Regions from separate parts of the Paenibacillus pseudetheri genome, predicted to be linked through region 3. Evidence: predicted binding sites of a transcription regulator. Region 3 holds the regulator's gene; each other region holds the start of a gene.
The links. Region 3 encodes Rex, which represses fermentation and respiration genes when NADH is low (regulators of the CRP and FNR family bind a similar motif). Its sites were predicted from a motif close to TTGTGAAATATTTCACAA; they were not measured.
Positions count from the first base shown of each region.

Region 1: a site for Rex is predicted at 6,146-6,163, ahead of L1028_RS07415 (flavocytochrome c). Genes of this name have one in related genera too.
Region 2: a site for Rex is predicted at 2,598-2,615, ahead of L1028_RS14180 (cytochrome ubiquinol oxidase subunit I). Genes of this name have one in related genera too.

Region 1 covers NZ_CAKMAB010000006.1:81,136-91,417, reverse strand. The annotation lists gene L1028_RS07450 (DHA2 family efflux MFS transporter permease subunit) at 1-917, shown strand, start outside; gene L1028_RS07445 (YncE family protein) at 986-2,029, opposite strand; gene L1028_RS07440 (nucleotidyltransferase domain-containing protein) at 2,216-3,097, shown strand; gene L1028_RS07435 (WecB/TagA/CpsF family glycosyltransferase) at 3,176-3,925, shown strand; gene L1028_RS07430 (helix-turn-helix domain-containing protein) at 4,193-4,525, shown strand; gene L1028_RS07425 (MalY/PatB family protein) at 4,562-5,527, shown strand; partial or broken gene L1028_RS07420 (RidA family protein) at 5,550-5,929, shown strand; gene L1028_RS07415 (flavocytochrome c) at 6,179-7,729, shown strand; gene L1028_RS07410 (ABC transporter ATP-binding protein) at 7,843-8,685, opposite strand; gene L1028_RS07405 (ABC transporter permease) at 8,702-9,463, opposite strand; gene L1028_RS07400 (thiamine-binding protein) at 9,460-9,753, opposite strand; gene L1028_RS07395 (ABC transporter substrate-binding protein) at 9,834-10,282, opposite strand, start outside.
Region 2 covers NZ_CAKMAB010000013.1:100,004-110,285, forward strand. The annotation lists gene cydD (thiol reductant ABC exporter subunit CydD) at 1-77, opposite strand, end outside; gene cydB (cytochrome d ubiquinol oxidase subunit II) at 77-1,093, opposite strand; gene L1028_RS14180 (cytochrome ubiquinol oxidase subunit I) at 1,090-2,484, opposite strand; gene L1028_RS14185 (cold-shock protein) at 2,708-2,938, opposite strand; gene L1028_RS14190 (cold-shock protein) at 3,032-3,232, opposite strand; gene L1028_RS14195 (S1C family serine protease) at 3,652-4,896, opposite strand; gene L1028_RS14200 (hypothetical protein) at 5,271-5,480, shown strand; gene L1028_RS14205 (MBL fold metallo-hydrolase) at 5,446-6,255, opposite strand; gene yycI (two-component system regulatory protein YycI) at 6,270-7,010, opposite strand; gene L1028_RS14215 (YycH family regulatory protein) at 7,049-8,341, opposite strand; gene walK (cell wall metabolism sensor histidine kinase WalK) at 8,338-10,167, opposite strand; gene yycF (response regulator YycF) at 10,167-10,282, opposite strand, start outside.
Region 3 covers NZ_CAKMAB010000004.1:98,744-109,025, forward strand. The annotation lists gene panB (3-methyl-2-oxobutanoate hydroxymethyltransferase) at 9-875, shown strand; gene panC (pantoate--beta-alanine ligase) at 925-1,767, shown strand; gene panD (aspartate 1-decarboxylase) at 1,760-2,143, shown strand; gene L1028_RS04915 (tetratricopeptide repeat protein) at 2,255-2,896, shown strand; gene dinG (ATP-dependent DNA helicase DinG) at 3,033-5,894, shown strand; gene L1028_RS04925 (redox-sensing transcriptional repressor Rex) at 6,026-6,679, shown strand; gene L1028_RS04930 (amidohydrolase) at 6,666-7,967, shown strand; gene L1028_RS04935 (cell wall elongation regulator TseB-like domain-containing protein) at 8,137-8,655, shown strand; gene L1028_RS04940 (hypothetical protein) at 9,067-9,609, shown strand; gene L1028_RS04945 (AAA family ATPase) at 9,602-10,282, shown strand, end outside.

The sequences.
Region 1 (10,282 bases), on a different contig from region 3:
TTCTATCAGCGATTGGTTTCGGAGGTCTACTATACGGCTTCAGTTCCGCTGGGAACAAAGGATGGGACGATCCAATGGTCTACTCCGCGCTTATTATCGGAGCGATTGGATTAGTGATCTTCATTATGCGCCAAATGAAGATGAAGGAGCCTATGCTTAACTTCAGAGTGTACAAATATCCGATGTTCGCTTTATCCTCAGCGATTTCGATTACACTGAATATGGCGATGTTCTCAGCGATGATGTTAATGCCGATTTACCTGCAAAATATTAGAGGTATTTCACCTCTGGATTCGGGACTTCTAATGTTGCCCGGTGCGTTGATTATGGGAGTTATGTCACCAATCACAGGTAAATTGTTCGATAAATTCGGCGGTAAGGTCTTAGCGATAATCGGTCTAGCGATTGTAGTGATTAGTACGTATTTCTTTAGTGATTTGACTGAAACAACTAAATATTCGACACTCATGATTCTATATTCTGTGAGAATGTTCGGGATCTCTATGGTGATGATGCCAGTTATGACCAATGGTTTGAATTCTATCCCAGCCAAATATACGCCGCATGGTACAGCCATGAACAGTACGATTCAGCAAGTATCAGGGGCGATTGGTGGGGCACTGCTCGTAACCATTATGTCTAACAGTACTACTTCACATGTGAAAGATATGGTCGCTGATGCTGTAAGTAAATTAACGACTAAGCCTTCGGCAGACCAATTGCTTGGTATACAAAATCAAGTCATTGCGAAAGCTACTATTGAAGGAATTAACGATGCATTCTTGGTATCTGTAGGCGTAGCGATTATTGCATTTATTCTAGCCTTCTTTATTAAAAGAGGTGTACAGCCTAAGGAAACGGCAGAAGAGAAAGTGACTGCAAAGAAAGTAGCTGCTAAGCAAGTTACAACGCATTAGTCTATATTCAAAAAGGCGCTCACCTTATAGGTGAAGCGCCTTTTTTTGCAAATATAAGAAAGTAAAGATTACTTATAATGATGTGTTAATCTTGGACCATCCTGAATGACTGTGATGGAATTGTCGTTTGCGACATATAACCTGTTCGTTAGTGGATTAAGTGCGATGTTTACGCCTGTTACGGAGGGGAATACCGCGATTCTTTTAAACGTACTGGCGTTATACACGGACATTCTGTTCTTATTGAAATTACTGACAAATAAATGATTTGTAATCGGGTTGATGAATGTGCTGGAGGAGGAAGATAACACTCTAGTTGCAATCACTTTATTGGTATTTCCATTAAGCACAAAAAGCTTCCCTTGTTTAACCTGTTGAGCACTGGACACGTAAACACGGTTTGTAAGCGGATTAAGGATGACCTCGCTTTGTAACCGTCCAAGCTGTACATTCTTGAGGAGCTTGTTGGTGCGGCCATTGATCACGGAAAGAAAGCGGCTTAAGTTGTTCGCTACATAAATACGGTTCGTAATCGGATTTAGCGCAGGTGTGATTACTGGGTTGTTTCCAACCTTGATGGTTGCTATTACAGTTTGTGTACTACCGTTGATGACCGATACGGAATTGTTTATCGTGTTCGTTACATAAATGCGATTGGTACGTTTATTAATGACGATAGCGGAAGGGCGGCCACCGATCTGGATAGTAGTCCGAATGCAGTTCGATCTGCCGTCGATGACGGTTACGATGCCAGAGGCGCTCGACACATAAATCAGGTTCGTTCGAACATTAACGTTAACACTAACAGGGTTGCTGCCCACTTGGAGGGTCTTGATTACACGGTTTGTCCGTCCGCTAATTACAGATACCGTCCCATCGCGGAAGTTGGTGACGTACACACGGTTTGTTCTTGGGTTGATGGCAAGCTTGAGCGGAAATCTACCTACATGTATTGTTGCAATGATCCGATTGGTCAGGGTGCTTAATACACCAACAGTTCCGGCTGTAGTGTTAGGGTTTACGAAGTATACCCGATTGGTAATGGGATTTACCTCAATATCTCCGACAGGTACGGATGTAGGAACTGTGGTTATGATGGTGGGTAACGCCATGATATAACCCCCTCTTCAAATGACTAGATGCTTCATTATATTTAGGCTTAGGCAAAAGGGTACTACATATATCGTTGCAAGATGTACCTCTGAGGTATAGAATGATATTCCCAAATCTACATTTAAGGTTAAATGTAAACGCTATATTTCAGGGGAAATGAGATCGATTGGAGGATGGAGGATAAGATGATGAAATCAGTGTTGTCGGATATTTTACTAACACCTGATAAGTTGCTGCTTCATAGCGAATTACTAGAGGAGATTGGAAAATACATTACGCAAGAGATCCTAAATCATCCGTTATTGCAAGAGGATCGTCAGAGGGTAAGCATTATCCTAGATGGATCGACCGCACTCGGGGTGGTAGATGGGCAGTCGGATGTAGATGTAATCATTATTTGTGAGGATGAATCTTACAACAGTATTAATCATCGGTTCGAGGAAGCGGGGCTGATTCCGGAACACAGTAGTTTTTTTATGGATTTAAGGCTTCCGAGTGGGAAGACAGGGCATTATACACTCCATAAAATATCTGATATCAAAGAAGCTTTAATGAGCGGGGATATGGAATGGCTGTGGAATGCATCAGTGTCCTATATTTACTACGATCTGCTGGATCTGAAGTCACTTTTTCATTCTTATGTTCCACTCCAACCTGAAGTTCTAATGAGATTTCGTAAGAATTCATACATACAGCTAAGAAGCTATGCCAGAAGTCTAGATAATCCTGTAGTTCGTGGCGACGCCTTTCCTATCTTATTCTTAGCGGTTTCCCTTTATAAAGAAGCTTTACGCTGTGCAATCACCATTGAAGGTTATCCGTATCCCTATGACAAATGGCTTGTTCCCGTAGCGCAGCAAACGGTCGTAGGTCGAAAAATTTTGGAGTGTGCAGGCGATTTTTGGAATTATCTTAGAGAGGATGCGTCCTTTGCTCCCATGTACCAGGAGGACAATAATTTTGTCAAAATGGAAAAACAATTTCGAAAGATACTCTTGGAGGAATTTCGCCTGAGAGGGATCGATGAACCTTGGTTAATAGAGTGGTGGAAGTTTTTGGAGGAATAAACGGAGTAATAACGCTGACTATCCTTATTGATTACGGTAAGGTATACTGGAATGAACTTTTCAGTAAGAGGTGATTAAATGGCTGGGACAGTCTCTATATTAGGCGTACCTTTTTCAAAACTAACACTAAACGAGACAACACTTCATCTAACAAAACATATTCAATCCGGAGAACCGAAGCTATTTCATTTGATTACGGCGAACCCGGAAATTACGATAACAAGTCAATCGGACGAGCTGCTTCGAACCATACTCCATGAGGCAGATTTGATTACTCCTGACGGGATTGGCATTGTGCTGGCATCGAGAAGAAAAGGTGACCCTATAGCTGAACGAGTTACGGGGTATGAACTACTTCTTGAGCTGCTCGCGCAAGGGAATAAGCTGGGCTGGAGCTTTTATTTCTTGGGTACGGATGAGCATACCAGTTGTAAAGCGGTCGAAAAGATCACAGAGCGATATCCGAATGTGAAAATTGCCGGAAGACATAATGGTTTTCTTACTAAAGATGAGGAACCGGCCATTGTGGCAGAGATTCAGCACGCACAGCCAGATTTCCTGATCGTTGCGATGGGGGCTCCGTACTCTGACAAGTGGGTTTATAAGCATAAGCAGGCGCTTTCTCAGGTTAAGGTTGTTTTTGGCGTGGGGGGAAGCTTGGATGTTATAGCGGGAAAAGTGACTCCAGCCCCTGCGATATGGAAGAAACTCAATTTGGAGTGGCTGCATCGACTCATCTTCGCACCTGTGGCCAAAGGACAAAAGTCGCGTTGGCGCAGGCAAGCAGTTCTTCCTAAATTCGTGTATCGAGCTATGATTAGGAAATAAGGTATAGCAGTAAATATATAGTCTTTCGCTATTTCTGCAATTTGTAGAAGTAGTGAAAGACTTTTTTTGTGATCGCTTTACAGGAAGTATGCCGTAAGTATTTATGGGAGAATATTGGCTGGAACAATTCCAATATATTACTGATTGCTTTTTTAAGAATGTTGTAGGGTGAGATGCTCACACGATAGAAGATCACAGCTGCCTAGAGTCCTATTTTCCAATTGCTTCTTTTATTGCTTCAATTATAGGTTCATTGATGTCACACATATGGAGGTTGCAGCTGAGTGGATACAAAACATTTTACAAGGAGGATCAACACTTCCACCAGTACCGTTAATACCACAACAAGAGGTTGTAGAGAAGCAGACGGAAGAGTATTTACAAGGAAACGTAGATGACCTGCTCCAGCACATGATTGATTCGGTGCTCGGTAAAATTAATGTCCCGGCAGAGCGATTGTCCTCGAAAGAGAAGATTGAACTTGTGAAAGTACTTAACGAGCAGGGTGTGTTTCTACTTAAAGGTGGAGTTTCTCAAGTCGCTAAGTCCTTGGTGATATCTGAGCCAACAGTTTATCGTTATTTGCAAAAAATTAAGTGAGAATAAACAGAACTCTAAAGAGAGGAAGTGGGCTAGATGACAATAGACTTTGATAAGGTTGTTAGCCGATATGGGACCAATTACGCTAAATGGGATGGTATGGCGCAAGTTTCGGGCAGAGAAATGATAGCGCTTTCTGTCGCGGATATGGATCTTCAAGCCCCTCCACAGGTGATAGAGCGAGTAACGGAGATGGCGAAGCATGGCATATATGGATATACCGATCCTTTTCCACCTTATTATGAGGCAGTTCAGGGATGGATTAAAAAAGCCTACGATTGGGAGGTTCCGCAAGAATGGATCGTGTTTTGCCCTCGTATTGTGCAAGCGGTTTCTCTGATCATTCAGAACTTCACTCAACCAGGTGACCAAGTGTTAATCCATACTCCAGCCTATCAGCCGGTTGCCAAATCGGTAGAGCTAAATAACCGCGTATTAGTGGAAAGTCCACTTCGTGAAGTAAATGGGCGTTATGAGATCGATTTTGCTGATATGGAGTTTCGAATGCAAGCAGGGGTTAAAATTATACTGCTCATCTCACCGCATAATCCGGTTGGATGGGTATGGACACGAGCTGAACTAGAACGAATCGTTAGCTTGTGTACAAAGTATGATGCTTATATTGTCTCGGATGATATTCATGCCGATTTTATCCATGAAGGCCATGAGCATACGATAATCGGGAAGATATCAACCGAGGCTGAGCAGCGTTCCTTTAGCTGTACTTCGGGCTTGCATCCGAAGAACTTGGGACGTACCATCGAGGATTCAGCGGCGATTACCGAGCCTATTCTGCCTTGGACAGCTGCAGGTGCTTATATGGCGGGAACGCTGGGTGTTGCAACATTAGACTATTTACCTTGGGCTGTTCTCTGTTGGACAGGAATAATCTTTGCGACGATATGGGGCTTCACGGGATTCGGTATTGCGAAGTTAACGCCAGAGCAACAGGCAGAAATGCTAAAGGAATATGACGGTAACACTAATGGACAAGTTGGATAAGGAGTCTTTTAAAATGACAAGTATGCATAAAGAAATTGTAATAACAACGGATGCACCTAGTGCAATTGGACCTTATTCTCAAGCTGTAAAGCTTGGGAACGTCCTATATACTTCAGGACAACTCGGACTAGACCCGGTTAGTGGGACTTTTCCTGCTACGGTTGGGGAACAGACGGAACGGTCGTTGCTGAATGTCAAAGCCATAATGGAAGTGGCGGGTACAAGCATGGACCAGGTAATAAAGACGACCGTTTTCCTAAAGGATATGAATGATTTTCTTAAGGTGAATGAGATTTATGGAAGGTTTTTTGCTCAGCGTATCCTGCTCGCAGCGCAGTTGAAGTAGCACGTCTGCCTAAGGATGGGCTCGTAGAAATTGAAGTTATAGCTTATATACCATAAGTAAGGCGAAGACAGTCCGTACTACCCAAATTTGTGTTTCAAACGTTGATCAGAAAATAAGGTAGGAGGCCGCCCTGGATAGGGCGGTTTTCTTTGTGTAGTAAGCTGAGGAGGATTTTTTTGGAAATTTAAATGAAAATATTCATGAAAATGTAACGGTAATCATAACTAATTACAAAAATACCTTCACAAAACATCGACTTTGCGTTATTATAAATGTGAAAACATTCACAAAGGGGCGTTATAAAGATGAAGAAAACAACAAGTACTGCTCTCATTCTCATTCTCTCTGTCATGCTCGTAATCGCAGGCTGCGGTAACAGTAATAGCAACAGCGCAGGTAATAGTAATGGCAATGAGAACAAAAGTAAGGTAAATGAGACGGCAAAAAATGATAAAGCTGAAGCCGTATCAGGCGCATCAGAGGCTAGCTACACACCACTGGATCAATTAAAAGATAATTATGATATCGTTATTGTTGGTGCTGGTGGTGCGGGAATGTCTGCTGCACTGGAAGCTAAGGCTAAAGGCTTGAATCCGGTTATTTTAGAAAAAATGCCGGTTGCAGGCGGGAATACAAGTAAATCCTCTTCAGGGATGAACGCTTCCCAAACGAAATTTCAAAAAGAGCAAAGCATTGAAGATAGCAATGATAAGTTTTATGAAGAGACACTAAAGGGCGGGCATGACACGAACGATAAAGAGATGCTTCGTTTCTTCGTTGACAATTCCGCAAGTGCGATCGATTGGTTGGATTCGATCGGAATCAAGCTGAACAATATTACGATCACAGGCGGCATGAGTGAAAAACGTACCCACCGTCCAGAAGACGGCTCTGCGGTAGGCCAATACCTTGTCAAAGGATTGGTTAGAAACGTACAAGAAAAAGAAATTCCACTGTTTGTGAACGCGGATGTTAAAGAAATTACTCAAAAAGACGGTAAGGCTAACGGCGTCAAAGTACTCTTTAACCAAGCTGATGAAAAAACCATTACAGCGAAGGCAGTTGTTGTAACAACAGGTGGTTTTGGATCCAACATGGATATGATCTCTAAAGTTAGACCTGATCTGGAAGGATACGTTACGACTAACCAAATCGGCAGTACCGGCGATGGCATCAAGATGATTGAGGCGCTTGGCGGAATCACCGTTGATATGGATCAAATCCAGGTTCACCCAACAGTTCAACAAGAAAAATCTTATCTGATCGGGGAAGCTGTACGCGGCGAAGGTTCTATCCTCGTGAATAGCGAAGGCACACGGTTCGTAAACGAATTGACTACACGTGATAAAGTTACCGAAGCGATCAATACACTTCCTGAAAAAGCGGCAACGCTTGTCTTTGATTCCGGCGTCAAATCACGCGTGAAAGCAATTGAACAATATGACAAAATGGGCTTCGTAATCCAAGCGGATACCATCGAAGCATTGGCGAAAGAAATCGGTGTTCCAGCCGATAAGCTAAAAGCGACACTTGATACTTGGAACAGCGCAGTAAAGAACAAGAACGATGCTGAATTCGGCAGAACAACAGGGATGGATAACGATTTGTCCGCTGGTCCTTACTACGCTATTAAGATCGCCCCGGGGATTCACTACACCATGGGCGGCGTGAAGATCAATACGAACACAGAAGTATTAAATAAAGACGGCGCTGCTATTCCTGGCCTGTATGCGGCTGGTGAAGTTACAGGCGGATTGCACGGTCAAAACCGGATCGGCGGTAACTCTGTAGCAGAAATCATTATTTTCGGCCGTCAAGCAGGGATTAAATCTGCAGAGTTCGTACAAGCACAATAAGATTTAACTGCTATTCTGGTTAAAACAAAAGAACCGCTTGGGCTAATTGAAGCCCGGGCGGTTCTTTGTTTGATCTCACGTTTAAAGTGAGTGGAGTAACCCCCATTCAAAAGTTACTTCTCGCTTTTAGCTTGTTCTTCTCGCATCCACTGTGACAGCTGGCGTTTGAGTTTAAGGAATTCTGGGGAATCCGTAATCTCATCGCGGCGTGGCCGTGGAAATGGCACGTCAACAGTATGTAGGATGGAGCCGGGGCGGCCCGAGAATACATAAATACGATTCGAGAGCAGCAACGCTTCTTCGATGTTGTGGGTTATGAACAGCACGGAGCGGCGATTCTCCTCCCACAGCTCCAGCAGCCAGCGCTGCATTTCACTGCGAGTTAGTGCATCCAGTGCGCTGAAAGGTTCATCGAGCAGCATCAACTCCTGCGGAGCCAGCAATGCTCTGAGAAAAGCAGCACGCTGCTGCATCCCACCAGACAGCATATGCGGATAAGCCTGTTCGAATCCATTCAAGCCAACCTTGGCGAGCCACTGGCGCGCTTCTTCACGAGCTCCATCCTGCAGAGCGCCTTTGATTTCCCCGGCTAGCAGTACATTATCTTCAATCGTTCGCCAAGGAAAAAGCGCAGGCTGCTGCGGCATATAACTGATTTCACCACGTTGACCTGTAACGATCTTGCCGTTCATGCGGATCGTTCCTGCATCGGGCTTCACTAGTCCGCCGATCATATGGAATAAGGTGCTTTTTCCACAGCCGGAAGGACCGACGATCGAAACGAACTCTTGCTGCTCTACCTTAAGAGAGACGTTGTTCAGCACGTTCGTCTCGCGGCGACGATGGGTGAAGGACTTGGAGATGCCGCTTACTTCGAGAGCAGGTGGTGCAGTATGAGCTTCAGGAGAGCTTATGATTTCTGTTGTTCTTTGCTCTATTTGCGTCGCTTGAGACATACAGGCATCTTCCTTTCTATGAGTTACGGCGCGGTTTCCAGCGAACTAACCATTTTTCGAGCAAGGCGATAATAGCAAAAAGTACAAGACTCAGGAGCACAATAATAACAATAGCGACAAACATCCGATCCGTACGGTAAGCGGATTTTTGCAGGAGCATATAATAGCCAATCCCTTTATCCGCGCCAATCCATTCAGCGACCACGGCTCCCATAACCGCATAAGTAGCAGATATTTTCACACCGGAAAATAGTGCCGGGATAGAAGACGGAAGCTCCAGCTTGGTGAAGATTTGCCACTTGCTTGCGCCCGCCATTTTCATATAATTCATCATGACCTGATCACTTTGAGACAAGCCGCCCATTGCAGCGACGGCTACCGGGAAGAAGCATACCAGTGTAATCAGCACGATTTTGGGCAAAAGACCGAAGCCAAACCAGATGATAAGCAGTGGTCCGAGTGCGATAGAGGGAACATTTTGACTCAGAATAATGAGTGGATAAAAAGCCCGTCTAGCCCAAGGTAAAAGATGCAAGATTAGAGCAACGATCAAGCCTACACCTGTACCAATAGGAAAACCGATTAATGTGAGTCGGAGCGTAGCCATCGTATGAGCCCAGAGACCTGAGGCATTACTGGTGGATTCGCGAGCAATATCAGCAGGACTCGGCAGAATCCAGGATTCGATATGGAATAGAGAAACAGATAACTGCCATACGGTTAAAAAGAAGACGACCGCCACAAGGGGCGGCCATATTAGCTTCCAGGTCGATCTCACGGCCGATATTTCTCCGTCAGTTTGTCCATGCTGATTCCGTTAGGGTTATGAGCGATTTTGATCTGGGAGATCACGCTTGGACTGCCTGCTTCGATCAGCGCCTCCTGCATTTGACGTACAACCTCCAGAAGCTCGCCCAGCTCACCTTCCATAGTAGTTTCCAGTGGATTCACCTGATGTTTAACGCCAGATTTTTGAATAACTTCAATCGCTTTATCTACGTAGGGGATGGAGTCCTCATTGTTTGGAGTCTTAGGAATTACTTGAATGCTTAATAGTGTGTTAGCCACAATAATCAATCCTCTCAAATTGTATAGGTAACCTCAAAAAGCCAACTTTGATAACGAAGTGATTCATTTATAATTGTTATCTACTCCGCCGGTAAAAAATCATTCGTGAATGCACTAGCTGCATCCAGCGGTTTGTCCAGCAGCTTCAAATCATACATCCAGTCGCCGTAATTCTGCCAGACCTCGGTTTTTTGCTCTCCCCAGCGTGGGGCGTCGTCCTTATATTTCGGGCTAAGCCATTTTTGGCTAGCTAGGACAAGCTCTGCATCAAGGTCAGGCACAGCCTTGGATAATGTAGCGGCAGCCTCTTCTGGATGATCAATCGCATATTGATAACCCTTCGATGTGGCTTTCAGGAAAGCCTTCACCAAATCTGGATTCTCAGAAATTTGCTTCTCACTCGTGGTCAGCACAGGGGTGTAATAATCGAGCTGAGGCGCATAATCCTTCAAATACAGCATATCCAGAGGCTCTCCACGCAGTTCGGCTTCAATACCGGTCCAAGCGTAGAAGATCCAAGCGAAATCAA
Region 2 (10,282 bases), on a different contig from region 3:
CTTTGCACCAGGGTAAGGAGGCCAACGATCAAAAAGACCGGCTTAACTCCTTTATACCCAAGCAAATTTTTATCCATTAGTATTCAAGATGCTCCTTCTCGTGAACGCGTTTATGAAAGATAAAGTAACTCCAAATTTGATATCCCAAGACGAATGGAAGGATGGTAAGTGCCACAATCGTCATTACCTTTAAAGAGTAATGCCCCGAAGCCGCATTGGTGATTGTCAAATTAAAGGCTTGATCTATTGAACTAATCATAACACGTGGGAACAATCCTACAAAGATAGAAGTTACGGACAATGCTATTACCGCTCCTGTCATGCCAAAAGCATAGCCATCCTTCTTCTTCGTCATGAAATAACCCGATAATATGAACGCGATAATTCCCAGCGCTACTATAATCATAAGAACTAAACCACGTTGTTCGAAAATATCAGTCATATAATAAGTCATTACCACGAAAGCAAGCAATAAAGCCCCAAGTGGCAAAAGCAATCTTTGCGCCATTTTTCGAGCACGAGCCTGTAGATCACCCACTGTACGCAGCGTTGTGAACATGAGACCATGTACCAAACAAAGAAGGACAACAGTCACACCAGCTACTACGGTATACACATTTACGATATCTGTAAAACCTGCGTACATTTGCATATCCCCATCAATCGGCAAACCTTTGATGAAGCTGGCGAACACCACAGCAAGGAGGAACGGTGGGAGGAAGCTGCCGAAAAAGATACAAACATCCCAAGTTTTTTTCCAAGCTACGGAATCCCGTTTGCCTCTAAATTCAAAAGCAACACCACGTGCAATCAAAGCTAATAAAGCAAAGACAAAGGGAATGTAGAATCCACTAAACAATGTTGCATACCACTCAGGGAAAGCCGCAAACATTGCACCCGCAGCTGTAATTAGCCATACCTCATTTCCATCCCAGAAGGGTCCGATCGAGTTAATCAGGATCCGGCGCTCTGTATCATTCTTAGCGAGAATTTGTGTTTCCATCCCTACGCCGAAATCGAAACCCTCCAGGAAGAAGAACCCTATAAACAGAACTGCAATGAGTACAAACCACAATTCATTAAGAGAAATCATTGGGCGCCCTCCTCGTTATATGGATCATGCGAATCCCCGTGATCGTTATCCATCGCATAAGGACCTTTTTTAATCACTTTCATAAACAAACCAATCAGAACTAATCCGAGAATGGCGTAAATCGCTGTAAAAGAAATAACAGAGAATAGAACCTGACCACTTGTAATATTTGGCGACACACTGTCTTCCGTTGTCATCAGTCCGAATACCGTCCATGGCTGACGCCCGAATTCGGTCATGACCCAACCCGCTGTATTTGCGATTGGAGGAAGCAGTATTCCCCATAACATAAACCGCATAAACCAAGTGTTTGGACGGTCCATCTTTTTGCGCCACATTAAATACATTGCGTACATACCCATTACGATCATTAACGTTCCTGCTAGAACCATGATCCGGAAACTCCAGAATGTTGTACGTACTGGCGGGATATAGTCACCGGGGCCATAGGTTTGCTCATACTCAGCTTGCAGCTCAAGCATACCTTTAACTTCACCGGAAAATTTACTGTATGAAAGGAAGCTCAGCATATACGGAATTTGAAATTCTCCAGTACTTTCTTGCTTCTCAGGATCAATGTTTGCCCATACGGTCCAAGGTGCCGGGTCACCACTCTTACCCCACAGTCCTTCGGAAGCCGCCATCTTCATAGGTTGAGTCTCAACCAAATACTGTGCTTGCGCATGGCCTGCCACGGCTACACCAATAGAAGAAATGATACCAACGATCGCTGCAATTTGAAAAGATTTCTTAAAGAAAGATACATCTTGTTTCTTCAATATCTTATACGCACTAATACCCGTTACGAGGAAGGCGCCTGTTGCATACGCAGCAAGTACCGTGTGCGGAAATTCAACCAGCAATTGTCCGTTCGTAATGAGCGCGAAGAAATCATTCATTTCTGCCCGTCCATTATTTATCGCAAATCCCACAGGATGCTGCATAAAGGAGTTCGCTGCTAAGATCCAGAAAGCAGATAACATCGTTCCGAATGCTACCAGCCAGATGGATAACAAGTGCACTCTTTTGGACACTTTGTCCCAGCCGAATATCCAGATTCCAATAAAAGTAGACTCCAGAAAAAAGGCTGCCAATGCTTCAACTGCAAGCGGAGCACCGAAGACATCACCCACAAAACGTGAATAATCAGACCAGTTCATCCCGAACTGAAATTCCTGCAAAATCCCTGTAACCACCCCTACTGCAAAGTTGATGAGAAACAGCTTTCCCCAGAACTGCGCCATTCTTTTGTACTCTTCATTGCCTTTTCTAACGTACATGGTCTCCATGATCGCAATCAAGAGCGCTAGTCCGATTGATACCGGTACAAAGAAATAGTGGAATATTGTCGTCGACGCAAATTGTATGCGCGACAGCATTACTGTATCCATATTTTTCCCTTCCTTCTCCCCTTTTCGTTAATTATATTGTGTCAAAAATTTAGACGTACTTTTGTGATAAATGTCACACAAAGGGGTGCTTTTAACGGTGAAATTCAAATGATTTGTGACAAAAATCACAATTTATCTTAAAAAAAGCAAAAAAAATAAGACGGTTTGACCGTCTTGAAGTTGTTCACTGCTCTATAACAAGCTTGACTCATAAAGGCATTGGTTAGGTAATGGAAATACCCTTCTTCAGCGATTTGAGATCGCCATTCGAATTAAGCAATAGTGGCAGCATCTTCGTGCTGCGAACCATTGGAGAGTCACATAGACGGCAAGAAGGCGCATGTTCAAATGCGAAATTATCCCTCATCCATCCGTTGCATCCATCATTGGTACACGCCCAAATCGCGGTATTTTCTTCCGGTATTTCTTCCAAAGGTTTCTTCCGGTAGTTCATTGCCGTTCCTCCCATCCTGTAAGTCAATAGTGATTAACTAGATATAAAAAGACCGTCCCAACTTTCATCAAGCTGGGACGGTTTCTTCTATTATTACAGTTTTACAACGTTTTCGGCTTGTGGTCCACGGTTGCCTTGAACAACGTTGAATTCAACGCGTTGGCCTTCGTCCAAAGTTTTGAAGCCGTCGCCAGTGATTGCGCTGAAGTGAACGAATACGTCGCTTCCGCCTTCAACTTCGATAAATCCGAATCCTTTTTCAGCGTTGAACCATTTAACTGTACCTGTTTGCATGTGTGTTACCTCCACAAATTTAAATTAATATGTTCTTTTTATCTTCAAACAAAGAAAAAATTCACACATTGAAAAAGGTTGTATTACCAAATATAACAGCCCTTTTCAATGCGAAAATTAGGGACTAAATGTATGATTGATATCATATTACCACACCTGATTAGCAAAGGCAAGCTAGCATCCGTATTTATCCGGTTCTACCCTAATAAGTATTACCTTCCAATGTAAGGGTTGCCAGTCAGCCCAAAATTCATTAAATCAGCTTATAATTTCCATATTTATCAAAACTTTAGAAGAAACCGCTCCCCGCTAGCGATACAGAGTATCGCTATTTCAGGAAGGTCTACCTTCACAACTGAAGGGGTAGTCCGCTCTACTTGTCATTACTGCTATATCATTATATGCTGACTTCCAGCATATTATTCCTCTGGTTTTTCAAGAAGTTTAACTGTGGTCTGATTCACTTTCCCATTTCGATAATAGGTAATCTTTAGATCCTCACCAATCTTCGTCTGATCATATAAATACTTGCGAAGGGAGAGCGTGGATGTAATAGGTTCATCATTAAATTTCGTAATTACATCATTGAACTGTATTCCCGCTTCCTGTGCAGGTCCAACAGCATCCAGAACCACAACCCCATCCTTAACATTGTTCGGTAGGTTCAGTTCCTTGCGTTGGTCCTCTGCAAGAGGAACGTAGGGATTGTTTAAATCTACCGAATATACGCCTAAGTAGGAACGAGCAATACGCCCTTTCTCAGCCAGTTCATTAGCGGTATCTATCACATGGTTAGCTGGAATAGCAAAACCCAGCCCTTCTACACCTGCATCGGAGATTTTCATCGTGTTAATACCGATGACTTTACCATCCAGATCCACAAGCGCCCCGCCGCTATTACCTTCATTAATTGCCGCATCGGTCTGAATGACCTCTTGCTCCCAATCATATACGCCGTCCTGATTCAAGGATACGGGAACCTTCCGTTCAGTATAGCTGACAATACCTGAAGTCAATGTGTCACCAAGTCCTAACGGGTTACCGATGGCAATGACCGTTTCACCTAGACGAAGCTTCGAGGAATCCCCGAGCTTTGCGATTGTATTGATACCCTTGGCGTCAATAGAAAGCACCGCGATGTCACTCACTTTATCCGTTCCAACAAGTGTAGCTTTACGGGTCTCGCCATCCACTGTTACGACTTCAAGATTGCTAGAGTCTTCGATGACATGGTTATTAGTAATAATAAATGCTTTATTATCTACCTTTTTATAAATCACTCCAGAGCCTAACGCTGACTCATCCAGAATGTTCAATTCTTTATTATCTTCTTTATGATTGATAATACTTACTACTGCAGGACGAACCGTAGCAGCGGCTTGAATGATACGGTCAAACGGATCACTGCTTGGGGTAACCTCCCCAGATGTTACTACCGACTTCGGGGCAGTTTCGTGACTCATTTGTCCAGTAAGCACACTGAATAAAAACACTGCCACCACAGCACTGATTAAGGAGCAGAAGGCGGATATTTGCCAAGTGGATAAGCCCTTGCGCGATCTTCGCACAGAATGCTTGCGGTTAGCAAATGATCCCTTTGATGCTTCATCCCCTCTGGACCGTGATACTTTAGTTGAATAGAAATCGTCATCAAACAATCCCACCGAAAATCTCCCCTTTCTATTGCCAACCGTTCACAGTATCTATAACCTGAACCTCTAGCAATCACGTTCCAAGCATATACCTCTGCATCCTTTAGACTCCAACAATCACTAAAAAGTTTCACTTTATCCATTAACCACACAATAGTTTCAGTTAATCGAAAGAATTTTAGAATCTTTCAATATATCTTCTCTACTAGGAATATTTTGTAACTTAAAAGACTACACTAATAGAAAGGTTCCATAAATTTAGAGTTTGCTTATCACGTCTATAATTGTATCACAGGCAGCCCTTAATTCGTGATTTTCCTGAGGTAAAAAGCCTGCGAATTTTTTACTACTTCAGTTCTGCTTTTACTACATAAGGAGGTATAATTATGAATTCTTTTTCCACAAGTATGGATCTGGTGGAGTTTATCGGTAAGCTTGGTGATTTAAAGGATGAACACTACCATATGACCCTTGCCTTCAGTGCAATGATCGAATTGATGATCGATAAAGGCCTGATCTCCCGCCAGGAATTAGAACGAAAGACTGCCGAGCTTGATCAGCTTATGACAACTGGCTCAACTTATCCCATGGCGTAGGTTGATCATAATACGTATCGCAAAGCTTAAACTCACTATCTTTAAAGAAACAGCCCCGATCCTCCATTGCGCAACGTACCGACATTTTAGCCAAATCCATCATATTATGATCCCGACTTAAATGCGCTAAATAGGTACGTTTAGTCCGTCCTGTGAGAATTTCACTTAGTGCTGCTCCGGCTGCTTCATTAGAGAGGTGACCCATGTCGCCAAGTATGCGTCGTTTCGTATTCCACGGATAACGTCCCATCCTCAGCATTTCAATATCATGATTCGCCTCCAGCACCAATACGTCCGCCTCTGAAATCGCATCTCTTACCTTATCGCTAACATACCCCAGGTCTGTAGCTACACACAGCTTTTCTTTTCCATCATAAAAATTGTAACCCACCGGCTCCGCCGCATCATGAGAAATTGCAAACGATTCTACACGCAGACTACCAAAATCCCTATGCTGTCCCGACTCCATAATGATTCGGTTATAGTCGGGTATTTTTCCAATGCCTTTTTCAATGGCTCCCCAGGTATTGGTGTTCGCATAAATCGGAAGATCGTATTTACGGGCCATTGCCCCGAGTCCTTTAATGTGATCGGAATGCTCGTGTGTGACTAGAATCCCGTCAATATCATTACCCGTTAGCTCGCGCATGGCCAACAGCTCATCGATCCGCTTGGCACTTAGTCCCGCGTCAATCATAAGTGCTGTCTCCCCGTTCCGTACCACCGTTACATTTCCGGTAGAACCACTGGACAGTACTGTAAATGAAATCCCCATTTTCCTTACTCCTTCTAATCTGTTGTCTTCGGACTGATGATGTCCGCACTTATAGCATCCACATAATAGGCATTGCCGTTCTCCAGCATAAACCGCCACATCGGCGACGCTACCTGACTTTCGGAGTTGAATAGCTCACCGTAATACCCCAACTCAATCTCCTTAACTACGGAATCTGCCGGGAAATACTTCTCTATCAAACTACTAAGTGCTTGTGACGCTGGCAGTACCTTCTGTTCTTTATCGCTGCTGCTTGTCCCTATTTCAATCTTCGGCCAGCGGTACGCTACAATTTTTTGATCACTGTTAATTAGCTCTAACTTAACACGGAACAATGACCACTGATTTTGAACCAACGGGTGAAGGACGAACTTCCCTACTTCACTTTCTTTAGAATCAAAGCGATAATTTGCGATATCCGGTATTTGACTCTCAAGCGCCTTGCTAAGGTCGGTGAAGGAAGAATAGATCAGCTTGCTGTCTATAGGAACATCTAATTTAATGGGTGGTTCATTCTGCTCTTCAGCAGAATATCGATAAGTAATGTTAGGAAGCTGCGGGGTAGAAGCCGGAATGGGACACAATACACGAATCCCTTTCTGCTCCATTTCGGCTTGGGTCTCAGCAGACAGGGAAGTAAAATCAAGATTAGCACTAACCTGATCGCGCAAATCAATCCACAGCTGATAACATAGCAGCAGATTTAGACCTAAAAAGGCGCAAATTAGTACATTTTTGGCTCTTCCCCAATCCATACCCTTACCTCCTAAATGTTATATGAACGACTAGTACATTAATTTAATGTAAGAACGCTACCGTCAATAAGCGTAACCTTCCAGACTGGAAGTAGTTGCAGCTTCTCTTCTTTCACTACAGGTACATACGCAGGCGTTAAATCCTTCACTGCCGAAGTTTTGCTGACCGCAGACAATTGATTCTCTAGCTCCACGCCTCCAGATAGCTCTACAATTTTTTTCTCTGCTTTACTCTCATCAATATAGATTAACGAGCGTTCATACGAGGATACGGTGCCTTGCTGCAATTCCAGATTAATTACACCATACTGCAGCTGCGAATCACTCATGATCGGATAGGAGCCATATGGATAGGAGCCATAATATTGTTGAAAAGAGACCTTTCTCTCCTGTCTCCCCTCCTCGGTGGCTTCAAGACGATAGGTTCCGTTCCATCCACCATGTTCGTTCACAAATTTTACAGCTTCAAGCGCATCCTTGGCAGGTGTACTGTCTCCTGCTGGAAGTGCGGCTGGATCGCTATAGCTCATCCAATTCCGTTCCTTATCGACCTGAAGACTCCGTTTGCTATCCGTATAAATCTCCGAGCCATTTTTCTCGCGAATATATCTAGTGCTTCCAACATCGAAGAAAAGATTGTTCTGCATTTGTTCTATGGTATACATGCCTGAAGGCATCTCAACCTGAACCAGAGAAATCTTGCTGTCTGGCACATAATAATCACCGTCTACTGACTTGTAAGGCGTCCAGTTCTTGCCGAAATCCACATGCTGCTGCACGTCTTGCACCGTTAAATCCGCTTTTGCCGCTTCATATATAATGTCGCCTCTCGTACTGAAGAAAATGGCATGCGCTTTGGAGTCATTCTTAATGTTATAGATCCAAATGCGATCGATGCTTTCTCCTTCAAATAGGGAATCAGGTGACAGCTGCATAACCCGCTGCAGTAACGTTACCGGAATGCCGGATCCGAACGAAAGCTCAATCCCCGGATTCTCACCACGAATCTTATCCCAATCATAATCCTGTACCGAGTGCCGCTGGAAGCTTTCAAATCCACGCCCTTTTAACCGGTTCATAATCAAGCTATAGAACGTTGAGTCTGGATAAAAAAGCGTATGCTTGTTATCGCCCATATGGATGATCATTTTATCAGGGTACAGCAGGTTCTCGACCTTTTCCTGAGGTCCCATATTGTCTGTCTTCACATATAGATTCTCGGAGAGTACCGCCGAGTCTGCACCAGGCAAGCGATAAATCAAATAGTAACTCTCAACAAGGCTTCCCAGCACGAGCAAGGCTAGAATCCATGACTTCAATCTCTCCTTCATGCCTCACTCCCCCTTTGCTCATTCAGAGGTAGCGTAAAGGTTACCTTAGAGCCTTCATTAAGCTCGGATTGCAGGGAAATAGAGCCTCCATGGGCTTTCACAATTTCCCGGGCAATGGAAAGGCCAAGTCCGGTGCCTCCCATATTCCGTGAACGTGCCTTATCCACCCGATAAAAACGTTCAAAGATCCGCTCGATGTCTTTCTTCGGAATACCAATCCCGGAATCACGTACAGAAATGGAGAGCATTCCATCCTCATTCTTCAAGGCTTCCAATTCAATCGTACCGCCTTCCGGCGTATATTTTAGCGCATTCGAAACTAAATTCCCTAGCACTTGATCGATTTGATCCCGATCCAGCCATGCTGTGCTGACATCCCTACGGACCCTTGTACTAATATCGATACGCTTCTGCCGAATCTGAAAAGAAAAACGGTCTGCTACATCCTCCAGCATCTCTGTAATATCCGTCTGCTGAATTCTGAGAAGTGCCTCCTTGGAATCCAGACGCGACAGATGCAGTAGATCCGTAACAAGACGAATCATACGCTCGGTTTCGTTACGAATAACCCCAACAAAACGAACCGCTAACTGCGGATCCTCAAGCGCTCCATCATCGAGTGCTTCCACATAGCTTTTAATCGTTGTAAGTGGTGTTCTTAGCTCATGCGAAACGTTCGCGACGAACTCTCGGCGTGATTCCTCCAGGTTTTCTTGCTCAGTTACATCCTGCAGTACAGCAATCGTACCGGCAATCCCACCTTCACGGCGATGAATCGGAGTAAACGTAACTCTTACGATATTAGAATCTTCTCCACCCATATGTGTCAGATGAAGCATTGCAGACTGGGCATTTCCTTTAGCCAGGGAACCACTCTGCTCATAATCAAGGCCTAGCAATTTATCCAGTGGGGCACCTTCCGGCAACGGACCTTCTGTTCCCAGCATAAGTGCTGCCCGAAGGTTCATAAGAATGACTACACCATTCTCATCCGTGGCTACCACACCATCGCTCATATTCGTCAGAATAGAGGTGAGCTTCTCTTTCTCTTCCTCATTCTGAGAGAGCGCCTCACGCAATCTGCCGGTCATATAATTGAATGCCTGACTGAGTTGTCCAATTTCATCGTTGCCGAGTACGGGCATTTTTCGATTGAACCGACCCTCAGCAACAGCTGTTGCATGCCTAGTCATTTCTTTAATCGGCTGCGTAATGGTGTGTGCAAGAATAACACATAGGACAACTGTCAGTCCCAAGGCTAACAGCAAACCAGAGATAAATACACTGTTGATCCTGCCCATGGTCGCATATAAATCTTTCATGTCAGCAGCAATATAGATTGCACCTACTACCTTGTCACCGGAAAGTACCGGCTTGGCCACAACCTTTTTTCGCACATTATCATCAGCAATAATATATTCTTCATTATCGCTGATCCCCTGCAAGGCGCGATTGACTACGGTCTGAGTGTTGCGCTGTCCGACATAATCATTCTGCGAGGGCACGGAGGTGGTAATGATTTTGCCGCTGGCATCAAGCACTTGAATCTCAGCCCCGTTAATGTAAAGGTTATTAACCATACCACGCAGACTTTCTACAGCCGTTTCCTCGTCAACGGTACCAGCCTCACTACCAAATTTATCAGCAGTCAGGATGGACAGCATCTCTGCACGTGCTTTAAGATCCTTCGTGAAGTTATCCGTTAACGAGTTCTTCATCGAGCTGACAAAATAGACTCCAATTAACTGCATAGCTATCAGAATCAGCAGCACATAAATAATAATAAGCTTGGCCTGAATTGTCCGGAAAAAGGACCACCACTTCATCACAGTCCTCCGCTTTTAGGGCTATGCATCAAATAGCCAAGTCCGCGCCGAGTATAAATATATTCCGGCTTGCTGGGATTCTCCTCAATTTTCTCTCTTAGACGACGGATCGTCA
Region 3 (10,282 bases):
AGAGAGAAATGGCAAACAATCAAGCGCTTAATATTGTGAAAATGAAAAAAATGAAAGCAGATGGTGAGCGGTTAAGCATGCTGACTGCTTATGATTACCCATCGGCTCTACTTGCTGAAGAAGCCGGTATCGATCTTATTCTGGTGGGTGACTCCCTGGGAAATGTGGTACTTGGATATGATACAACTTTACCTGTTACGATTGACGATATGGTCTACCACACTCGTTCAGTAACTCGGGGCGCACAAAAAACATTCATTGTGGCAGATATGCCATTTATGACCTACCACGGAAGTATAGATGAAACCTTGCGGGGTGTGCGCAGACTGATGCAGGAAGGGCGGGCTCATGCCGTCAAAATGGAAGGCGGTCTCGAAATTTGTGAGACTGTTACTGCGGTTGTAGCTGCGGGAGTTCCTGTGCTGGGGCATATTGGACTTACACCACAATCGGTAAATATGATTGGTGGCTACCGCATTCAAGGTAAGGACGCCAAAGATGCAAAACGTCTGATGAATGAAGCTAAAGCCCTTGAAGCGGCAGGTGCTTTTGCAGTGGTACTGGAGCTGGTGACAGAAGAAGTAGCACAAGCGATTTCTGAGGCACTGAGCATTCCGACCATTGGAATTGGTGCAGGCCGTTATTGCGACGGTCAGGTATTGGTTTTCCATGATTTGCTACGTTATGCCTCACCCTACCGTGAGAAACGTTTTGTCAAAACCTACGCGGATGTGGGTAATGTAATTCGTGAGGGTATCAGCCAATATGTACAAGAAGTGAAGGACCGTTCGTTCCCAGATGAAGGCCATGTTTTTAAGGCGGATGAAACCGTTCTGGAATCTTTATACGGCGGCGCCGGAAAGGATGGGGAATAAAATGAGAGTCGTCAGAAGCGTTAAGCAACTGCGCGAGGCCTTGGAATATATGAGACAAGGTGGGCATACCCCGATTGGGTTTGTTCCAACAATGGGATACCTGCATGAAGGACATGCCAGTCTGCTTCGGCGGGCAGGAGAAATGAGCAACACGGTCGTCATGAGCATATTTGTGAACCCGCTGCAGTTCGGACCGAATGAGGATTTTGATTCCTATCCGCGCGATGAAGAGCGTGATTTGGAGCTTGCGGAACGCGAAGGTGTCGATATTGTATTTATCCCCAGTGTGGAAGAAATGTATCCACAACCTACCCGGACTACTGTCTCGGTATCAGAGCTTACCACTCGACTTTGTGGGGCTTCGCGTCCAGGGCATTTTAATGGCGTAACAACAGTTGTTAATAAACTATTCAATATCGTGCAGCCAGATTATGCTTTCTTCGGGTTAAAGGATGCTCAGCAAGTAGCTGTACTCCGCCGAATGGTATCCGATTTGAATATGAATGTTGAAATTGTGCCTTGCCCTATCGTTCGTGAAGGAGATGGACTTGCACTAAGCTCGCGTAACGTATTCTTATCTCCGGAGGAACGTTCTCAAGCATTGGTGTTATCTCGTTCCTTACGTGAAGCACGTCAGGCCATTGAAGAAGGAAAAGTTACAACCGTTGCTGAAGTGCGGGAATTGTTGACATCGGTTGTATCCAGCTCACCTTTGGCGGTCATTGATTATGCGGAAATACTGACATTCCCTAATCTGGAAGGCTTAGAGAACGAAGTTTTATTAACGGATGTAAATGGGGAAATTATTATAGCGCTTGCCGTGAAGTTTGGCAGAACGCGCTTAATTGACAATAATGTATTTATTCCAAAGGAGGTTGCCGCTCTTGTTTAGACATATGATGAAATCCAAAATTCACCGGGCGACGGTGACAGAAGCGAATTTGAATTATGTGGGAAGTATTACCATTGATGAGAACTTAATGGAAGCGGCAGATATTCTTGAGAATGAAAAAGTGCAGATCGTGGATAACAATAATGGTTCACGGTTAGAAACCTATGTTATTCCAGGGCCTCGCGGCAGTGGTGTGATCTGCCTAAATGGTGCAGCTGCACGTCTTGTTCAACCGGGAGATACAGTAATTATTATTTCGTATGCGATGCTGTCTTCGGAAGAACTGGAGTCGCATAAGCCAACGGTGGTATTCGTGGATGAGAACAACAGACCTGTGAAGCTGGCTGATCATGAATTGCATGCTACAATCGCTTAAATTATGGACTTACGCCATGTAATGAATGGCAGGGATGAAAGACCCCGTTCTCGCAGAAAATGAAGTCAGGCAAGCTGAACTGATTTCATCTTCAGTAAGGGGGGATAGCCCATGTTTCAACATTTGTTTGCTGAAATGAACAAGGTGCTTCAGGAGATCGTAACAGATTACCCTACAGCGGAGGGTGCCCGCCGGAATGAGCTTTTATGCAATTATAATATGCTGCACCGACTTAGTGATAAAGTGATGGATGAATGGCTGGCCTTTGCTGAGAAGCTAAGTCACTTTCGTGAAAGTGTAGATTTTACGACTGTGGTTGAAGAGGAAGTGCCAGAGCAGGAAGCACCCGAGCTGTGCATGGATACTTTTGTTAGAGGTCAGGGGTATTATAAGCTGCTGATGTTTGGAAAATGTATTGAACAGTTTAAGGAAGTTATTGTGCAATATCCGGATAGCCTGGCTGCTCGATTATATTTAGCCATCTCTTACCTGCAGGAGGGGGAGGGGGAAGCTGCTTGGAGTCATCTGAACCATATGCTCGGTTTGGTACGGGAAACCAAGCTGAAGGCAATGGTTTATAACGCTTTAGGTTGCATCAGGGCCTCTCAAGAACGTTTCAATGAAGCGCGGGAGCTGTTTGGCCTTTCTTTGCAGCTTGACCCGGCACTTCCTGAACCAACCGTTAATTTGGAGGTTTGCCGCCGCCGAGGAGGTAAGCTTCATTTCGGAAATCAGCTTGTTTCATTATTGTAAATTATTACGTTTACGGTTTATTATTCCGCATTTTCATTCAAGCGATGCATCCCCTGAACCAGTGGTGTGCATCGCCTTTTTTCGCAACTTCTGTTATGCTGATTAAGAGTCTCAATTGAAAGGGAATAGAATTATAATGAAATTTGCCGTGCTTGATTTTGAAACAACGGGAACCCAATCCGTGGGTGAAATTATCCAGGTTGGCCTTGCAATTATAGAAGAAGACCGGTCCATCTCCCGGGTATATGGTTCCTACGTCAAGCCCGGAACGCCGATACCTCCTTTTATAACTGGTCTAACGGGGATTACCGACGATGATGTAAAGGATGCACCTGAGCTGGATGAGATGATGATGGAGCTTGTCCCACTCTTGGATGATGTTGTGCTTGTAGGGCATAATGTCGCATTCGACTTCCATTTTTTGCAAAATGCTTTAGACCGATGTGGGTATTTACCATTTCAAGGGCGGATTTTAGATACGATTGATTTTCTGAAAATCTGCTTTCCTTCCCTCACATCCTATCAACTAGGATCAGTTAGTGCACATTTTGGAGTGACGCATGATCGTCCGCATCAGGCAGACAGTGATGCACTCGCAACAGCTCTTGTATTGCTGAAATGTTTGGAGGAGCTCTACGATTTGCCTCTGCTGACGATCCAGAGACTCTGTGAGCTGTTTACGGAAGAGGATAGTGATCTTGGTTGGTATTTTGATGGTCTGCTGCGTGAACGGGAAGCGGAGACGCTTCAGCCCGAAGGTGATCTGACTTTCTATCGTCAATTAGCACTTGCTGTAGGAGACTGGAACGAATTAGCTCCACCTCGAGACGAGCATGCTGAGAATCCACTACACAATTTATCTTTTACAGATTATATGGATGAAGTAACGAAACGACTTAAAGAAACTTTGCCACAGTATGAAAGCCGAGAAGCTCAGGATATTATGATCAATGAGGTGATGACGGCACTTGCCGAAGATAAGCATTTATTGATCGAAGCAGGGACAGGAACCGGCAAATCCCTTGGTTATTTATTGCCTGCCATATACCAAAGCGTACGAACAAGTGAAAAAGTCATGGTCAGCACTCATACTATTAATCTGCAGGATCAATTGCGTGAGCGTGATATTCCTTTGTTAACACAGGTAGTTCCTTTTCCATTTAAAGCTGCAATTTTTAAGGGCAGAGGGCATTATTTGTGTCTTCGTAAGTTCGAACATAAAATTAATAAAAAAGACTTTATAAGTCCGAGGGAAGATGCGCTTACTGCGGCTCAGATGATCGTTTGGCTGACACAAAGTGAATCAGGAGATGACGAAGAGCTCAATCTAAGTGGACGTGGCGGAGATTTCTGGGAGACGGTGGCAAGCGATACCGATTCTTGTCTGGGTCGCTCCTGTCCTTGGTTCCGTAAGTGTTATTATCACCGGGCTAAGCATGAAGCTGGTATTGCAGACGTGGTCATTACGAACCACTCTAAGCTTTTCGCAGATGTTAAGGCTGGGCACCAGCTACTTCCGGCTTATGAACATCTTGTAATAGATGAGGCCCACCATCTGGAGGACGTGGCTGGCAAGCATTTAGGCATGCATATGAAGCATTTCACGGTGGCGCATACACTATCGCGTCTTTATAAGGATAGTCGAAATGGCCAACTTCCTACGCTGCGTCAAATGCTTCAGTCATCAGGCAGTGAGGAAGCTTCTGAATGGAGCGGAGTGATCGATAGAATCTATCCGGACCTGCTTACCGTAAAAGAAACCTGGGATCTGCTTAGTGATAAACTATTCAGCCTCTTGCCGGAACGTAGCGATGCAGCGGCGGGAGAAGCTGGACAGTTAGTCATGCGGCTACTTCCTACCCGTAAACCGAAAGATTGGGATGAATTGGTTGCTCTAGAGAATACTATGAATCTGACATTAAGCGAAATTATCCGTAAAGGTGATAAAATGCTTAATGAGATGCGAGATCAAGAAGGTCAATCTTCCTCAGATAGTCTAGTTACCGATATTAGCGGCTTATTTAAGGATTTAGCTTCTATACGTGAGCAAGTGCGGTTTTTTATGGGATTAAACGATGAGAATGTAGTATATTGGCTGGAGGCGAATGGGAATTATCGTAGTAAATCGCTACAGCTGTATGCCGTTCCTGTTGATGTTAGTACTCAGCTTAAGGAGCTGTTTTTCGACAAGAAGAAAAGTATCGTGCTAACTTCGGCGACACTCTCTGTCGACAAATCTTTCCAGTTTATGATTGATAATCTCGGACTTAATGAAGCTGCGGAAGAGGGGCGTCTGATGACATCACTCCTGCCTTCTCCCTTTAAGTATCGGGAGCAGGCGCTGTTAGTTATTCCCCGGGATTTCCCTAGTGTGAAGGGTAGTGTGGGCGATGCCCGATTTGTCGATACACTCGTACAGTCACTTGCAGAAGCAGCGATTACAACACGTGGGCGGATGCTTGTCCTGTTTACTTCTTACAAGATGCTACGTCAGGTTTACGATCCTCTGAAAGAGGCTCTGGCTTCACAAGAGATCGCGGTGCTAGGTCAAGGCGTGGAGGGGGGCAGCCGTAGCAAGCTGATCCGCCGTTTTCAGGATAGTGCAGCCTCTGTACTGTTAGGAACAAGCAGCTTTTGGGAGGGTGTAGATATTCCAGGTGAAGCATTAACATGCTTGGCGATCGTGAGGCTTCCATTTCAACCGCCAAACCACCCCCTAGCGGAAGCAAAGTCTGAGTTATTACAAGCCCAGAAAAAGAATCCGTTCATGAAGTTGTCTGTTCCTCAGGCGGTTATTCGCTTTAAGCAAGGATTTGGAAGGCTGGTACGGACAGCGCAAGATCGGGGTATTGTTATTGTGTATGACACAAGGGTGATTGAATCTCACTATGGGAAGTATTTCCTCTATTCGTTGCCTGGCCCGAAAATGGAGCATATGCTTACGGATCAAATGGTTCCTCGTATAGCGGAGTGGTTGGAAGACGGAGGCGTTTCTTGAAAAGAACGTCATCGATCTTATTAATCACTCTACAATGAAGGGCGGTATAAGAATACCGCTCTTCATTGAGACGAGGTGCAGAAATTTTGATAGGATTTGAACAGAATATTACTTAAATTAGGAGGTAAATTATGAAATCGGATAAAATATCAGAAGCCGTTGTTCGCAGACTTCCTGTGTACTTGCGTTTCTTGAATGATCTCCAGAAACGTGAAATATTAACCGTTTCCTCACAAGAACTAGGACAAAAACTTGATTTAAATCCCGCTCAAATCCGTAAAGATTTAGCTTATTTTGGAGACTTTGGCCGAAAAGGTATCGGGTATGACGTAACTTATCTTATTGAAAAAATCCGCCATATTCTGAAGCTGGATCAACAATTGAATGTGGCTCTAGTAGGTGCTGGTAACCTTGGACATGCATTATCTAATTACAATGCTTATTTGAAAGATACTATGAAGATTACCGCTATATTTGACTCCTATGCACCTAAGGTAGGACGGAAAATCAACTCTCTTACCGTTCAACCGATGGAGGAGCTTGGTCAGACGGTTCGTGAACAAGGGATTCGAATTGGGATTATTACAGTGCCTGATTCAGAAGCGCAGAATGTAGCTGATATTCTCATTGAGTCTGGCATTGAGGCGATTTTGAATTTTGCACCAATGATTCTAAAAACACCACCGAATATCCGGGTTCATGCTGCCGATTTTACAACGGATTTGCAAAGCCTTGCTTATTATTTGAAAGACGGAAAGGAAGAAAGCGGAAATGAAGAGCAGTAAAACGATTATTAAGGGCGGGCGATTTCTTATTCCGGGAACGGATGAGCCGGTTCTGAGTGGATATATGACTATTGAAGATGATTTGATCACTTACATAGGAAAAGAAGAGCCTTTAATGGAAGATGGTGTGCAAATTGTTGATGGCAGTCGTCTGCTGTTTATGCCAGGTCTGGTAAATACACATGGCCATGCTGCAATGTCATTGCTTCGTGGTTATGGAGATGATTTAGCACTTCAGGTGTGGCTTCAAGAGAAGATGTGGCCGATGGAAGAGAAATTCACCGGAGAAGATGTATACTGGGGAACCTCCTTATCAGTACTAGAAATGCTGAAAGGTGGCACTACAACCTTCCTGGATATGTATGATCATATGGATCGAGTAGCTGAGGTAGTCGAATTATCAGGTATTCGTTCCGTACTGATGAGAGGCGTAATTGGCTTATGTCCAGAGGAAGTACAGAATCACAAGCTTGCGGAAGCGATTTCTTTTGCGCGCAACTGGCATGGTAAGGCTGACGGCAGAATTACGACGATGATCTCGCCTCATGCCCCATATACTTGCCCACCGGACTTCTTCGTTAAGTTTGTACAGGCGGCACATGATTTGGATTTACCAATGCATACCCATATGTCCGAGACGAAACGCGAAGTGGAGCAGAATGTGGTGGATTACGGACTGCGGCCTGTAGCGCATTTAGAGAAGCTTGGAATGTTCACACGTCCGTCTATTGTTGCTCATGGCGTTCATTTGAATGATGAAGAGATCGAGATTCTGGCTCGTCATGATGTAGGTGTGTCTCATAACCCAGGAAGTAATCTGAAACTGGCTAGTGGAGTGGCTCGGGTTACGGATCTTCTAAAGGCTGGTGTGAAGGTGTCATTGGGTACAGATGGTGCGGCAAGCAATAATAATCTGGATATGTTTGAAGAGATGCGTCTTGCAGCCCTCATCCATAAAGGTGTAAGTGGTGATCCGACGGCTGTTCCAGCTCCGGAAGCGCTGCGTATAGCTACGGAGTATGGAGCAAAGTCTATCTTTTTAAATGATGTGGGTAGACTCGCTGCAGGCATGAAAGCGGACTTTATCGCGATTGATATAGACCAGCCGCATTTGCTACCACACACAGATCTGTTGTCTCATGCTGTATACTCTGCCAGTGCCAAGGATGTTGAGCATGTATGGGTGAACGGTAAACAGGTTGTAAAACATGGACAATGTGTAACGTTAGATGAGGAAGCAATCCGTCGTAAGGCGCAAGAATCCTTTGATGGACTGCTTAAACGGTAGTCTAAGATCAAAACGAATAACTGAAAGGCTGTGACTTTCTGCGATTGCAAAGTTACAGCCTTTTGTGTTTCTGATCATTAGATCATTGAATTGGATATGAAACTTTGGATAAACACACAGGTGTGTTATATAATCAAAAAAGATATATTACTAGAAAGGGAGCTGCACCTTGAAGAAAAGGAAAAAATGGATCCTCCTGGGGTCAGTTCTGATTCTGCTCCTTCTGTTCGGACTTATCCAGTTCTATGCTTATATTATGAAAGATCAATGGAACGAGCGAGATATCGCTAAGGATGTCGCCAAAACCAGTGCTGGTCTGACAGAGGTAACCAAAGCGCAGAAATCCGTGTGGGATGAAAATGCGGTGTACTGGGTCTTAACAGGGAAGAATGAAGCCGGGACCGAGTTGATGGTTTGGGTGCGTTTTACTGTAGACGGGAAGTTTGTTGAAGGAACCGACGCAGTATATGCTGAAGAACTAAGTAAAGGGACCTCTGAAGCGAAAATGCGTAGCCTTATAAAAGCCGATCTTCCGGACATCAGCATTGAGCGGTTGTTGCCAGGAGTGTATAACGGGGAGTATGCTTGGCAGCTTTTTTATAAACAAAGCGGTCGATATTATTATCAATTTTATCGGTTCTCAGATGGGGCTCGAATGGGTGAAGGTTACAGTTTACCTAGCCGCTAAATTAAACAAAAGCATTATAGGAGAAACAAGCGGATCATTTATGGTTCGCTTGTTTTTGTTCAAACGGATATTTGTTTGATATACTAAAAGTATACGAAATGTGATATACTATAAGCGTGGTTTTTTTATATAGGTATTTAAAGATTCATATGAAAAAAAGGTCTGTTAATTAAGAGTAACAGCCCTTTTTTTGTCGAAATAAATCAATAAATTTAATAAAATGGAAAGAATTAAAAAATAAAATTTTAAATATCTTCACACTTTTTTTCAATATAGTATATACACCTATGATATACTACTGTTTGTAATTAGAACAGTGTAAGTAGAACGTTAGGCTCTGATGAGCTCTTAGCAGCTATGACTTTGGATCATTCTGTTTACATTTTTTCATCTTTGAGAGGAGGACGTTTCTTGAAATTACGTCTTGTACCTGTACTGATAACGTCTCTACTGTCGGCTATGCTATTATTCGGAGGATTCTTTTTATATCGTCAGTTTGCTTTGCAGGAACCGCTCCAAAAGATTGTAACTGGATTTGAGGGAGTAAATACTTCACATATTAGTATTAACCGCGATGAGGTCACTTTGAAACTTGATTTGCAGCCGGGCACGAATTTACGTGATCTAGTATCATATGTATCCAAAGAAGGAAAATCAGTGATTGAAGGACGTAAACTTAAACTCGATGTGGAGCAAAATTCAAGTGAACTATTGGATGATTACTGGGATAAAGCGATGTTCTCTGTTGCTGAGGCCATGGAGAGCCGTAAATATACAATTATACCTACAGAACTTGATAGATTGAAACAGCAAAATACGCAATATAAAGATGTAATAGCATCTACTGATATCGACGACAACAATGTATACGTAAGCTTGAGTAATGGAAAAGAAAGCAAATTTATTATTTTGCCGCGAAAACCTGCGACTTTGGGGGTATGGAATAATGCCTAAGTACCTTAAAGAAATTTTACTCGGATTTATTCCTGTACTGTTTATTTTCATGGCTTTTTTAGGTATTAATATATTCCCGATTGTTATAGCAGCTGGGATGCTTACTGCACTACTTATCATTGCTCATTTGCGTGGCGGGCTTACGGTGAACGCTGGTGCTGGAAAGAAACGCAAGAAGGAAGGACCTTCAAAGCTCACTTTTGAAGAAATAGGTGGGCAAGACAATGCGAAGCAAGAGCTTCGTGAGGCGCTCGATTTTTTGATCCGTCATGAGGAGATCAGTAAATTTGGGATTCGTCCTTTGAAAGGGATTCTACTCACTGGCCCTCCAGGAACAGGTAAGACCCTTATGGCCAGAGCGGCTGCGCATTATACAAACTCTGTATTCGTGGCTGCATCAGGCAGTGAATTTGTAGAAATGTATGTTGGTGTCGGGGCCGGTCGGATCCGCGATTTGTTCAAGGATGCTCGTAACCGTGCTGTTAAGGAAAACAAACAAAGTGCCATTATTTTTATTGATGAAATTGACGTAATTGGCGGTAAACGTGAAGGCGGCCAGCAGCGTGAATATGATCAGACCTTGAATCAGCTGTTGACTGAGATGGATGGTATTTATAATAACGAAACTCCGCGTATTCTACTGGTAGCTGCAACAAACCGGAAAGAAATGCTT